One region of the Pontibacter sp. SGAir0037 genome, then DNA from elsewhere that is predicted to be linked to it. Evidence: riboswitches for the same ligand, from Rfam matches in the RefSeq annotation. Region 1 holds a riboswitch; the other holds the start of a gene.
The links. Region 1 has a riboswitch for S-adenosylmethionine ahead of C1N53_RS12670 (phosphoadenylyl-sulfate reductase). Riboswitches for the same ligand answer to the same signal wherever they lie in the genome.
Positions count from the first base shown of each region.

Region 2: it holds a riboswitch for S-adenosylmethionine, as region 1 does, so the genes downstream of both, metH (methionine synthase) here and C1N53_RS12670 (phosphoadenylyl-sulfate reductase) in region 1, are expected to answer to the same signal.

Region 1 is NZ_CP028092.1:3,107,907-3,113,654, forward strand. It holds gene C1N53_RS12660 (ThuA domain-containing protein) at 1-441, opposite strand, end outside; gene C1N53_RS12665 (hypothetical protein) at 836-1,558, shown strand; SAM riboswitch class I at 1,722-1,825, shown strand; gene C1N53_RS12670 (phosphoadenylyl-sulfate reductase) at 2,152-2,874, shown strand; gene C1N53_RS12675 (OsmC family protein) at 3,041-3,457, shown strand; gene C1N53_RS12680 (PLP-dependent aspartate aminotransferase family protein) at 3,627-4,796, opposite strand; gene C1N53_RS12685 (bifunctional precorrin-2 dehydrogenase/sirohydrochlorin ferrochelatase) at 4,969-5,694, opposite strand.
Region 2 is NZ_CP028092.1:3,855,013-3,860,760, forward strand. It holds gene C1N53_RS15800 (ribonucleoside-diphosphate reductase small subunit) at 1-899, opposite strand, end outside; gene rplU (50S ribosomal protein L21) at 1,527-1,838, shown strand; gene rpmA (50S ribosomal protein L27) at 1,906-2,175, shown strand; SAM riboswitch class I at 2,397-2,504, shown strand; gene metH (methionine synthase) at 2,579-5,748, shown strand, end outside.

The DNA.
Region 1 (5,748 bases):
CTCCTGTACCTGTGGGTGGCTCTCGAAATACCCGCCAACCATTTTACCATACCATTCCCAGTCGTACTCAGTATCGGTGGCGGCATGTATACCAACAAAACCACCTCCCGCCTGAATGTAGCGTTCAAAATCAGCCTCCTGGTACTGGTCCAGCACATCACCGGTAGTATTCAGGAAAACAACAGCAGCATACTTTGCCAGAGAGTCTTCATGTATGAATGTCGCGTTGGAAGTGGTGTCCACTACAAAACCGTTTTCCGCTCCCAGCTTCATGAGCGCTACATTGCCGGCAGCAATTGAAGCATGGTGATAGCCGCTGGTTTTGCTGAATACCAAGATTCTGGGATCACCGGAGCGCTTGCTGCTACAGGCACTGAGTATACTAAAACCAATAATTACGAAGAGAAAGAGTGCCTTAAAAGGCAAGACTTTAGAGTTCATTCCAGATGAAGTATAAGGGTTTGTTCAGATGTAGTATAAAGTAGAGAAGCCGGACTAAAGCCATAACTTCCCCAATAACTTTAAAGAGGCAATATATTAAATTAAACCATGACATTGATGTATGAAGTAACTAATTACTTACCCGTTACAAACAAATTCTTATTTAAAAGCAAGCAAAGTTCCTGACCGAAACAAAGGTAGATCCAACATTGTCAAGTAGTCATAAATTTATCGGAAACCAAGCCGCTATTATTGTATAGGTGTTCATTCCTTTATCTTCTCCAATTTTTTCTAAACAGGTTTTATAACTCTTGCAACAGGCTGCGTAAAATCGTATATTCATTGTCTTGCAAATGGCAATTATGTTTTCACTTACATTTTAAAGTTGAAGGCTATGAACACCCTACCCATCAACTGGTTAACCGAAGGGCTAATCGATTTCGAATATAAAAAGTATATGCTCCTGGCTTACCTGCAGGCTGCCAAAGCTGAATTCGAAAAGCTTCATTTATACCCTGCCTTTTCTGACCTGATTATGCATTACCGGAACCTGTTGCATGTAAAAGAGCATAAGAAGCTGGTATATGAGCAGTTTCCTAAACGCATCAGCCGGGCCGATTTCGAGAAACTGGAGCTTGTGTACGAAAAAATAGTGGAAGATGATGAAACTATGCAGCAGATTGAAGAAATTATACAATTTGCTTCCCCTCTTTTCTCGCATGCAGTAGGCGAAGGAAGAGAACTGTACGAATTCATAGAAAGCCACCTGGAGATCAGCCCTGTAGGTATTACGCCTATCTATTACGATGAAGGCTACCTCTTTCTGGATACTTTCCCGGCTAAAGAAACACAGGTATACGCCTACCGGATTTCTGTATTTCAGAACACTTATGAAAAGTACCGTGGCATCAACACGCAGTATTTAAAAAGTGTGCGGAGAGGTTTAGCACAAACACACGAAAACCTGAAAGGGCAGCTGGTAAAAGAGCACCAGCAATTTCCTAATCCTGCCACTTTTGTAGTGATAGCCAAGATGCCCTGCCCTATCGAACATTCTTTACTTCCAATTGCAAAACGTTCGCTGGTAAAGTACATAACTAAAATGTCGCCTTCATAATCTGCTAAACGGCTTTAAAGCAATTTAGAGCCATTGTCAATTGTAAATCCCTAGCTTACTTATAGAGATAATATATTTTTTTTCTGGCAGGTCTGTTTTTTGAAACAAAAAAAGGCATATATTTGTAATACAAACATAGCAGGACAAACAAACCTCCTGTTAGAATTTATAAAGAAGAGGTAAGAGAATAGGCTCTATGACCCTCTGGCAACCACCTTGTATGGCAGGTGCCAATTCCTATCCCGATTAAACGGGAGCATATAAATTTTAAGAACATGAAAAATTTATTCAACATTTCTTCTTCAGCCCTTAGCAGCACCGAGTCGTGCCAGGCTGTATTATTTTCATCCTATCCAACGCTTACTACTAAAACAGCGCATGTCTGCTGTTGCTGTTGTTGCTGTTAGCTAACAAATCTGATTCCTTTGTAGATTTGTGCCTGAACCAGCCTTTTCGGGCAATACATCCTGATTAATCTTTTAATTTTTTCTGGCATTTCTGTGCAATTTATAAGCGAAGCACTTATCTGCCTGCACAACCCTGATTAATCTTAAGGCTTTCATCAAAAAAAGAACTTAAAAACATTGCTATACATGAGTCAGTCATTATCATCGTTAGAAGCTCAGATCCCAGCCTTATTATCTTTATTAGAAGGTAAAACAGCTGAAGAAGGATTACGTTTTCTGGCAACTCAATTCGAAGGAAGTATTGCTTTCTCCTCCAGCTTAGGTTTAGAAGATCAGTTAATCACACACTTCATTTACGAAAACAACCTGCCAATCCGTGTTTTTACGCTGGACACCGGAAGGCTATTTAACGAAACTTACAGTCTGCTTAATCGCACCAACGAGCATTATGGCAGAAAAATGGAAGTATACTTCCCTAAGCATGAAGCAATTCAGAACCTGGTAAACGAAAAAGGCCCGCTTAGCTTCTATAACTCTGTCGAAGACCGCAAAGAATGCTGCTACCACCGCAAGGTGGAGCCGCTTAAGCGAGCCCTGCAGGGAGTTCAGATCTGGGTTACTGGTATCCGTGCCGATCAGTCGGACGCCCGCCAGGGGCTGCAGTTACTGGAGTGGGACGATAACTTTAAAGTGATTAAGTTTAACCCGCTGCTGGCCTGGACATTTGAAGAAGTCAGAGCGGCTATCAAAGAGTACAGAATTCCTTATAACTCTTTGCATGATAAAGGCTTTATCAGCATTGGCTGTGCTCCTTGTACACGTGCTATCCGCATTGGAGAAGACTTCAGGGCAGGCCGTTGGTGGTGGGAAGACAACTCTAAAAAAGAGTGCGGTCTCCACACCCATTAATTCAGAAGCTGTTTGAATGTTTCCCTTTGCTCGGTTTAAATTAAGGCAGGAAACAGGTTTATTTACTATATAAAGCGTAAAATCCCACTAACAGCCAAACAGGTTGTTAGTGGGATTTTACTTTTATACCTTTAGGTTTTCAGGTACAGATATACTTATTTATTATATGCAAGTAGAATTAACACGCGTAGACCAGGATTTCCACTTCCAGGCAACAGGTGCATCGGGAGTTGCAATTAATATTGATGGTTCTCCGGACATAGGTGGTCATAATGCAGGTGCAAGGCCAATGGAATTATTACTGATGGGTTTGGGAGGATGCAGCGCTATCGACATTATCCTGATCCTTAAAAAGCAGCGACAGCAAATTACCTCTTTCGATATTAAAGTAAATGCAGAACGCGAAAAAGTAGGCGATGCTTCTATCTTTAAAAGCATTCAGGTGCACTACATTTTAGGTGGTCCCTTGGATGCGGATAAAGTAAAAAGAGCAATCGACCTATCGCTGGAAAAATATTGCTCTGTAGCAACTATACTTTACAAAACGGCCACTATAGACTATACTTTTGAAATTGTTGGCTGATTACCGATCTGGAGATTTGGAAATTTGAAGATTTGAGAATTTGGAGATTGATAATTGCAACTTGCGTTAAGAATGTTCTTATTCATCGTAATTAAAATTATAAATAAGCATATTATCACTGACTGCATTTAATAGCACCTCATCTTCAAATTTCCAAATCTTCCAATTTTTAAACTATAACATCCAGCGCCTGCACAATATCACCGATAATATCATTTACATTTTCCAGTCCCACCGAAACACGGATCAGGCCGGGTGTAATACCTGTAGCGGCTCGTTCTTCTTCGGTTAATTTAGAATGTGTGGTAGAAGCCGGATGTGTAACAATGGTACGGGTATCGCCAAGATTAGAAGTTATACTGATCATCTGCAGGTTATTCACAAATTGCTTCGCAGCCTCAAAGCCTCCTTTAACCGCAAAAGTCACAATGCCTCCTCCCTGCTTCATCTGCTTTTTCGCCAGCTCATACTGTGGGAAAGAAGGCAGGAATGGATAACGAACAAAGTCCAGCGCTTTGTGTCCTTCTAGTGTTTGTGCCAGTTTTAAAGCGTTTTCGCAGTGCTTCTCCACGCGCAAACTTAATGTTTCCAGGCTTTTGGAAATAACCCAGGCATTAAACGGAGACATAGCAGGACCTGTATGGCGTGCAAAAAAGCGAATTTCATCAATTAACTCCTTTTTACCTACCACAATACCTCCCAGTACTCTCCCCTGTCCGTCCATGTACTTTGTTGCAGAATGAATGATCAAATCTGTACCATAGTCGGCAGGTGTTTGCAGAATGGGTGTGGCAAAACAGTTATCCACAGCCAGGATCAGGTTATGTTTTCTCTTCAGCTCCCCAATCCACTCCAGGTCTATCAGCTCCAGGCCGGGGTTAGAAGGAGTCTCCATGATGATCATTTTCGTAGCGGGTGTGATCAGGCTCTCCCATTGCTCCGGAGCCGCCGTATCAGCATAAGAAAACGTTATTCCCCACTTCGAAAAGACTTTGGTAAGCAATTGGTGAGTAGAGCCGAAAACTGCACGGGCCGATAAAACATGATCGCCAGCCTTTAACAGTGCCGCCATACTGGAAAATATGGCTGCCATACCCGAGGAAAAGGCAAATCCATCCTCTGCTTTCTCCAAGGCACATACTTTTGTCAGCAACTCATCCACATTCGGATTGGAGTAGCGGGAATATATATTTCCTTCCTCTTCATCAGCAAAAACCGCCCTCGCCTGCTCTGCATCCTCAAATAAAAAGCTGGAGGTTAAATAGAGCGGCACCGAATGCTCCCTGTTATGAGAACGCTTTGCCTGTAATCGGATAGAATTGGTTTCGTTATTCGACATTGTAAAAATGATAAATTTTCTTGTTCGTTTCTGAAGCAGCTGTATTAGGAACAAGAGCTACCTAAGAAAAACTAAATTAATACACACCTGGCAATTTATAGTTATCACTCCTAAATTATCTCGTTTAAACACCTTTCGACCAGCAAGGGCCAGTTGGGCAGAACATACTGCATCATCTTTTTTTGATAAAGTGATTAACAGCAACGGCGACCAGTGAAAGGCCTCCTATCGCCAGCGCAGATCTAAGCGTTGAATTCTTCTTGCTTTCCTCTTTCTCAACCAGCCTGTTGGTAATCTTATCGAGCTGCTTTACCTTCTCGGCAAAATCGCCGGTTAACCTGGCCCTGATCCGGGTAAGGTTTGCCAGCAACTGCTCTGTTTCATCCGGAAAAGTATCGTTTAATACTTCTTTCACACGCTTGGCAACCGTAGGCGATTTACCGTTGGTTGAAATAGCAAGCTTCAGGCTTCCTTTCTGCACAATAGAACCCAGGTAGAAATCACAGATCACGGGAGTGTCGGCTACATTGGTAAGAATCTTCCTGGCTTTTGCCTGATCCCGCACCTCTTTGTTTAAAGCCGGATCGTCGGTTGCTACCAGCACAATGTCTTTTCCTTCCAAATCAGAAGCCTGGAATTCACGTTGCCGGATAAGCAGGTTGGGATGGCGCTCTGTAAACGCAAGAATCTCCTCATTAACAACCGGTGCTACTAACTCTATGGCAGCCTTCGGGCTGTTCCGGAGTATAGCCGTTAGCTTTTCCAGTCCTACTGCTCCGCCACCCACAATCAGGGTACGCAGCTGCTCTAACTTCAGGAACACCGGGAAAAGCGGGTTTTCGTCGTTTGACGGTTTGGTTAACGCGAAGGGTGCATTTTTCTTTTGCTCGTAAGCCATAGTGAAAGGTAAAATAGAAGACAACTTCATGAAACTGTTTAGCGCCTTAATTTA
Region 2 (5,748 bases), 750 kb from region 1:
TGATAATCTCCCACGCGCTTCTCAAAGAAGTTGGTTTTACCTTGCAGGGAAATCATTTCCATGAAGTCGAACGGATTGGCAGAGTTGTAAATCTTCTGGCAGCCAAGTGCTACCAGCAGCCGGTCAGCCACAAACTCAATATACTGGCTCATTAACTTCGCGTTCATTCCAATCAGGTCAACAGGCAGTGCGTCTGTTACAAATTCCTGCTCAATACTTACCGCATCACGAATGATCTCCTGCACACGCTCCTCCGGCAACTTGTTTTGCAGCATACCATACAATAGGCAGGCAAAGTCGCAGTGTAAGCCTTCGTCACGGCTGATCAACTCATTAGAGAAAGTCAAGCCTGGCATCAGGCCACGTTTCTTCAGCCAGAAAATAGAGCAGAAAGAACCTGAGAAGAAAATACCTTCTACCGCCGCAAAAGCAATCAGCCGTTCTGCAAAGTTTTCGCTTTCAATCCAACGCAACGCCCACTCTCCTTTTCTGCCTACAGCCGGCACTGTTTCCAGCGCATTAAACAGGTGGTCTTTTTCAGACTGCTTTTTCACATAAGTGTCTATTAACAGAGAATAGGTTTCCGAATGTATATTCTCCATCATGATCTGGAAACCATAAAAGCAACGGGCTTCCGGTATCTGCACCTCGTTCATAAAGTTAACAGCCAGGTTTTCGTTCACAATACCATCAGAGGCAGCGAAGAAAGCAAGCACATGACTGATAAAATGACGCTCGCCGTCATTCAGGTTTTCCCAATCTTTCAGGTCCTGAGAAAGATCGATTTCTTCGGCTGTCCAGAAGCTGGCTTCAGCTTTCTTGTACATCTGCCACACCTCATCGTTTTGAATGGGGAACAAAACAAAGCGGTTAGGATTCTCTTTCAGTATTGGCTCCATAAGTACGTAAGCATTAATTGTTAAAGGATTAGAGCAAAAATTTGCTATAAAACTTCCTTATATAATTGCCCAAGCTGCACCTGTTTGGTGTGCTGCAAAATATTAGGAGTTCAAATATATGGAAATGAACTTGAAATCGAGACCTAAAGTTGTTCAATTTATACACAAATATTCAACATATTGATTTACTGATAATTATATCAAAATCAACAGCTTTATCAACATCTGTGGACAACTATATATTCGTATGAACATATCTAAATAAAATTATGTTTTTGCAAGTTAATATAGGCAATTTAATATTCTGACTGCCGACAAACATTTACAGGCAATAAAGCACGACATTAAGTACAATTTTAGACCTGCTCACCCAATACTTTTTCTATAGACTTTACAAACATGTGGATAAGGTGGAAAACAAAACAAGCACACAAACACTTGGCAAATAACTCATTAATCCACTTTTTAAAGGCTTAAAATTTTTACCCTATTGATTTCAACAAAGTTATCCACACCACACTGCTTTAAAGCCTGAGCCGACAGAAAGAATTAACGCACAATGATTTGCATTTTTGGAATTACCGCCGTACTTTTGCGGACTAAATCTAAAAATATACATTGAAGCTGATGTACGCAATTGTAGAAATCGCAGGTCAACAGACCAAGGTAGAGAGCGGCAAGTTCATCTACGCTAACAAGCTTTCCGGCAATGAAGGTGACGCCGTTGAGTTCGCCAATGTTCTTCTTACTGATGACAACGGTACTATTACTGTTGGTGCTCCTTTCGTGAGCGGTGTTAAGGTGGTAGGTAAAATCCTGACCAGCACTGTGAAAGGTGACAAAGTAATTGTTTTCAAAAAGAAGAGAAGAAAAGGATACCGTAAAAAGAATGGCCACCGCCAGCATTTTACAAAAATCCTGATCGAGAGCATTGGATAAGCAGTAGAAGAAATTAATCGTTTGAAACTTTCAGGTCTGGCAACAGCCTGCATTAAATAGTAAGAAAATGGCACACAAAAAAGGAGCTGGTAGTTCTAACAACGGTCGTGAGTCGCACTCTAAACGACTGGGTGTTAAGATTTATGGTGGCCAGGATATCATCGCTGGTAACATCATTGTAAGACAAAGAGGTACTGCGCATCACCCAGGTCAGAACGTGGGTATTGGCAAAGACCATACACTGTTCGCTTTAACTGACGGTGTTGTACAATTCAAAAAAGGAAAAAAGAACCGTTCTTTCGTTTCTGTAGTTCCTAAAGTACAGGCTGAGGCTTAGTATTAGAAATAAACTGCCACTGGCAGCGTAAGATCAAAAAGGGATGCACTTGCATCCCTTTTTCTTTTTCCGACGGCTAACCCGCTGTTGTCCCAGCAAACACCTCTGCCAGGGCATGCAAACGAACTGGTGGCTCCCGCGCCTACAGCTTATAAACAGGCTGCATAATAATTAAACATAACAAAATTTCATAAACTACTTATATCTTCTTAAATTGCAATCTCTTATCAAGAAAGACTGAGGGACAGGGCCCGATGATGTCTTAGCAACCATGAATAAAAGCTTGGTGCTAACTCCCTCCTGGTAACCATATCCAGGGAAGATAAGATTGATATCCCCTTCTGCACCTGGGTGTCCTTCTTGATAAGCGAAAGCCGAAGACGTAAGAGAAGAAGACACTAACATGACACATCCTATTTATAAACTGCTGAAAGAGCGTGTGCTTGTGCTGGATGGTGCCATGGGCACCATGATTCAGCGCTATCAACTGCAGGAGCAAGATTTCAGAGGCGACCGCTTTAAAGACCATCAGGGAGACTTAAAAGGCAACAATGACTTGTTATCGATCACCCGCCCTGATGTAATTAAACAGATACATTTAGATTACCTGGAGGCTGGTGCCGACATTATAGAAACCAACACCTTTAGCGGCACCACCATTGCGATGGCTGATTACCACCTGGAGCACATTGTATATGAGCTCAACTACGAATCGGCCCGAATAGCCCGTGAGGCAGCAGACCAGATTACAGCCAGAACGCCAAAGCAGCCACGCTTTGTGGCAGGTGCCATTGGGCCAACCAACCGCACAGCTTCTCTTTCACCGGATGTAAACAATCCCGGATACCGTGCCATCACCTTCGACCAACTGGTAGAGGCGTATTACGAGCAGGTGCGCGGCCTGGTAGATGGTGGCTCAGATCTGCTCCTGGTAGAAACAGTTTTCGACACCTTAAACTGTAAAGCTGCGCTATATGCCATACAGCAATTCGTAGACGATGGCGGTAAAAACCTGCCTATTATGATTTCCGGCACCATTACCGATGCCAGTGGCCGCACCCTCTCCGGGCAAACGGTAGAGGCTTTCTGGAACTCTGTTTCGCATGCGCCCATTATCAGCATTGGTTTCAACTGCGCCTTAGGTGCCCGCCAGCTCAAAACACACATTCAGGAACTGTCGCGTATTTCTGACAGGTACATTAGTGCATATCCCAATGCCGGTTTGCCGAATGCCTTCGGGGGGTACGACGAAACGGCCCAGCAAATGGGGGAGATCGTAGAAGAATACCTGAAGGAGGGGCTGGTAAACATATTGGGTGGCTGTTGCGGCACAACACCTATGCACGTAAAGGTAATTGCCGATCTGGCCAAAAAATACAAGCCCCGTAAACCCACAGACTTAGCTCCTCTTCCACGCTACAGCGGTTTAGAGCCACTTACTGTTACACCGGAAACGTTGTTCATTAATGTGGGCGAGCGGACCAACGTAACTGGTTCACGCAAATTTGCCCGCCTTATAGTAGAAGATAAGTACGAAGAGGCGCTGTCGGTAGCGCAGCAGCAGGTAGAGGGAGGTGCACAGATTATCGACGTGAACATGGATGAGGGGATGCTCGATTCAGAGCAGGCCATGACCAACTTCCTGAACCTGATCGCTTCCGAACCCGATATTGCCAAGCTCCCCATCATGATCGACTCTTCTAAATGGAGTGTGATTGAGGCAGGCTTGAAATGTGTGCAGGGCAAGTCTATCGTGAATTCCATCAGTTTAAAAGAAGGCGAAGAGAACTTTAAGAAGCTGGCCCGCAAAGTACGCCAGTATGGTGCGGCGGTGGTGGTGATGGCTTTTGATGAACAAGGCCAGGCCGATACCTTCGACAGAAGAATTGAAATCTGCGAACGCTCTTACCGCATTCTGGTAGAGGAGGTAGGTTTCCCGCCACAGGACATTATTTTCGACCCGAATATATTAGCTATCGCCACTGGTATAGAAGAGCATAATAACTATGCTGTAGACTATATCGAGACGGTAAAATGGATAAAAGCCAACCTGCCGCACGCCCTCATTAGCGGCGGGGTAAGCAATCTTTCTTTCTCGTTCCGAGGCAACGATGCTGTGCGCGAGGCGATGCACACTGTGTTCCTGTACTATGCCGTGCAGGCAGGCATGGACATGGGTATTGTGAATGCCGGTATGCTGGGTATTTACGAAGAGGTGCCGCTGGAACTACGCAAACTGATTGAGGATGTCATTTTTAACCGACGCCCAGACTCTACTGAACGTCTCGTAAACTACGCTGATACCATAAAAGGGAAAGGCAAAGGAGCAGCACAGGCTGATAATGCCTGGCGCGAGGCTCCGGTGGAAGAACGACTGAAGCATGCCTTGGTAAAAGGCATTGTAGAGTTTATCGACGAAGATACCGAAGAAGCCCGGCAACAGGCCTCTAAAACCCTGGATGTGATAGAGGGCCCTCTGATGGCTGGCATGCAGGTGGTAGGCGACTTGTTCGGCGCAGGTAAAATGTTTTTGCCACAGGTGGTAAAAAGTGCCCGTGTAATGAAAAAAGCCGTGGCTTACCTCATGCCTTTTATGGAAGCAGAGAAAGCGGGAACATCGTCGTCGGCTGGCAAAATTTTACTTGCTACTGTAAAGGGTGATGTGCACGACATCGGGAAAAACATTGTGGGTGTAGTACTGGCCTGTAACAACTATGAGATTATAGACCTGGGCGTGATGGTGCCGCTGGATAAGATTCTGGCAGAGGCAGAGGCACAACAGGTAGATGTGATTGGTTTAAGCGGACTGATTACACCTTCGCTGGATGAAATGGTGTATGTAGCGCAGGAAATGGAGCGCCGTGGCATGAAGGTACCGCTGCTCATTGGTGGAGCTACTACCTCGCGTGTACATACGGCCGTAAAAATTGCCCCGCAATACAATGGACCTGTCGTACACGTGCACGATGCCTCCCGAAGCGTAACGGTTGTGAGCAACCTGCTCGGCAGCAACAGCGCAAGCTATGTAGCTGAGATAAAGGCAGAATATGCCCAACTGCGCGAAGACCATTTAGGACGCGCCAAAGACCGTGCTTTTGCGTCTATAGAAGAGGCCCGTGCCAACAAGTATAAAGTAGACTGGGCGGCCACGCAGGTTACCAGGCCAAATTTTACCGGCACCAAAGTTTTCGAAAATTACCCGCTGTCTGAGATTGTGCCTTACATCGACTGGACGCCCTTTTTCCATACCTGGGAGCTGAAGCGGCAGTACCCTAAAATTCTGGATGATCCGGAATATGGCACGGAAGCACGGAAGCTGTTTGCCGATGCGCAGGAAATGCTGCAGCAGATCGTAGACGAGAAGCTATTGGAAGCACGCGCCGTAGTTGGCTTCTATCCGGCCAATGTGGAGGCAGACGATACCATAGAAGTATATACTGACGATTCACGTGAAAGCGTGCTGGCGGAGTTCCATACACTGCGCCAGCAGGGTAAGAAAGGCGATAAAGTGCCGAACCTGGCTTTCTCAGATTTTGTAGCGCCTAAAGAAACCGGCATTCCCGATTATATCGG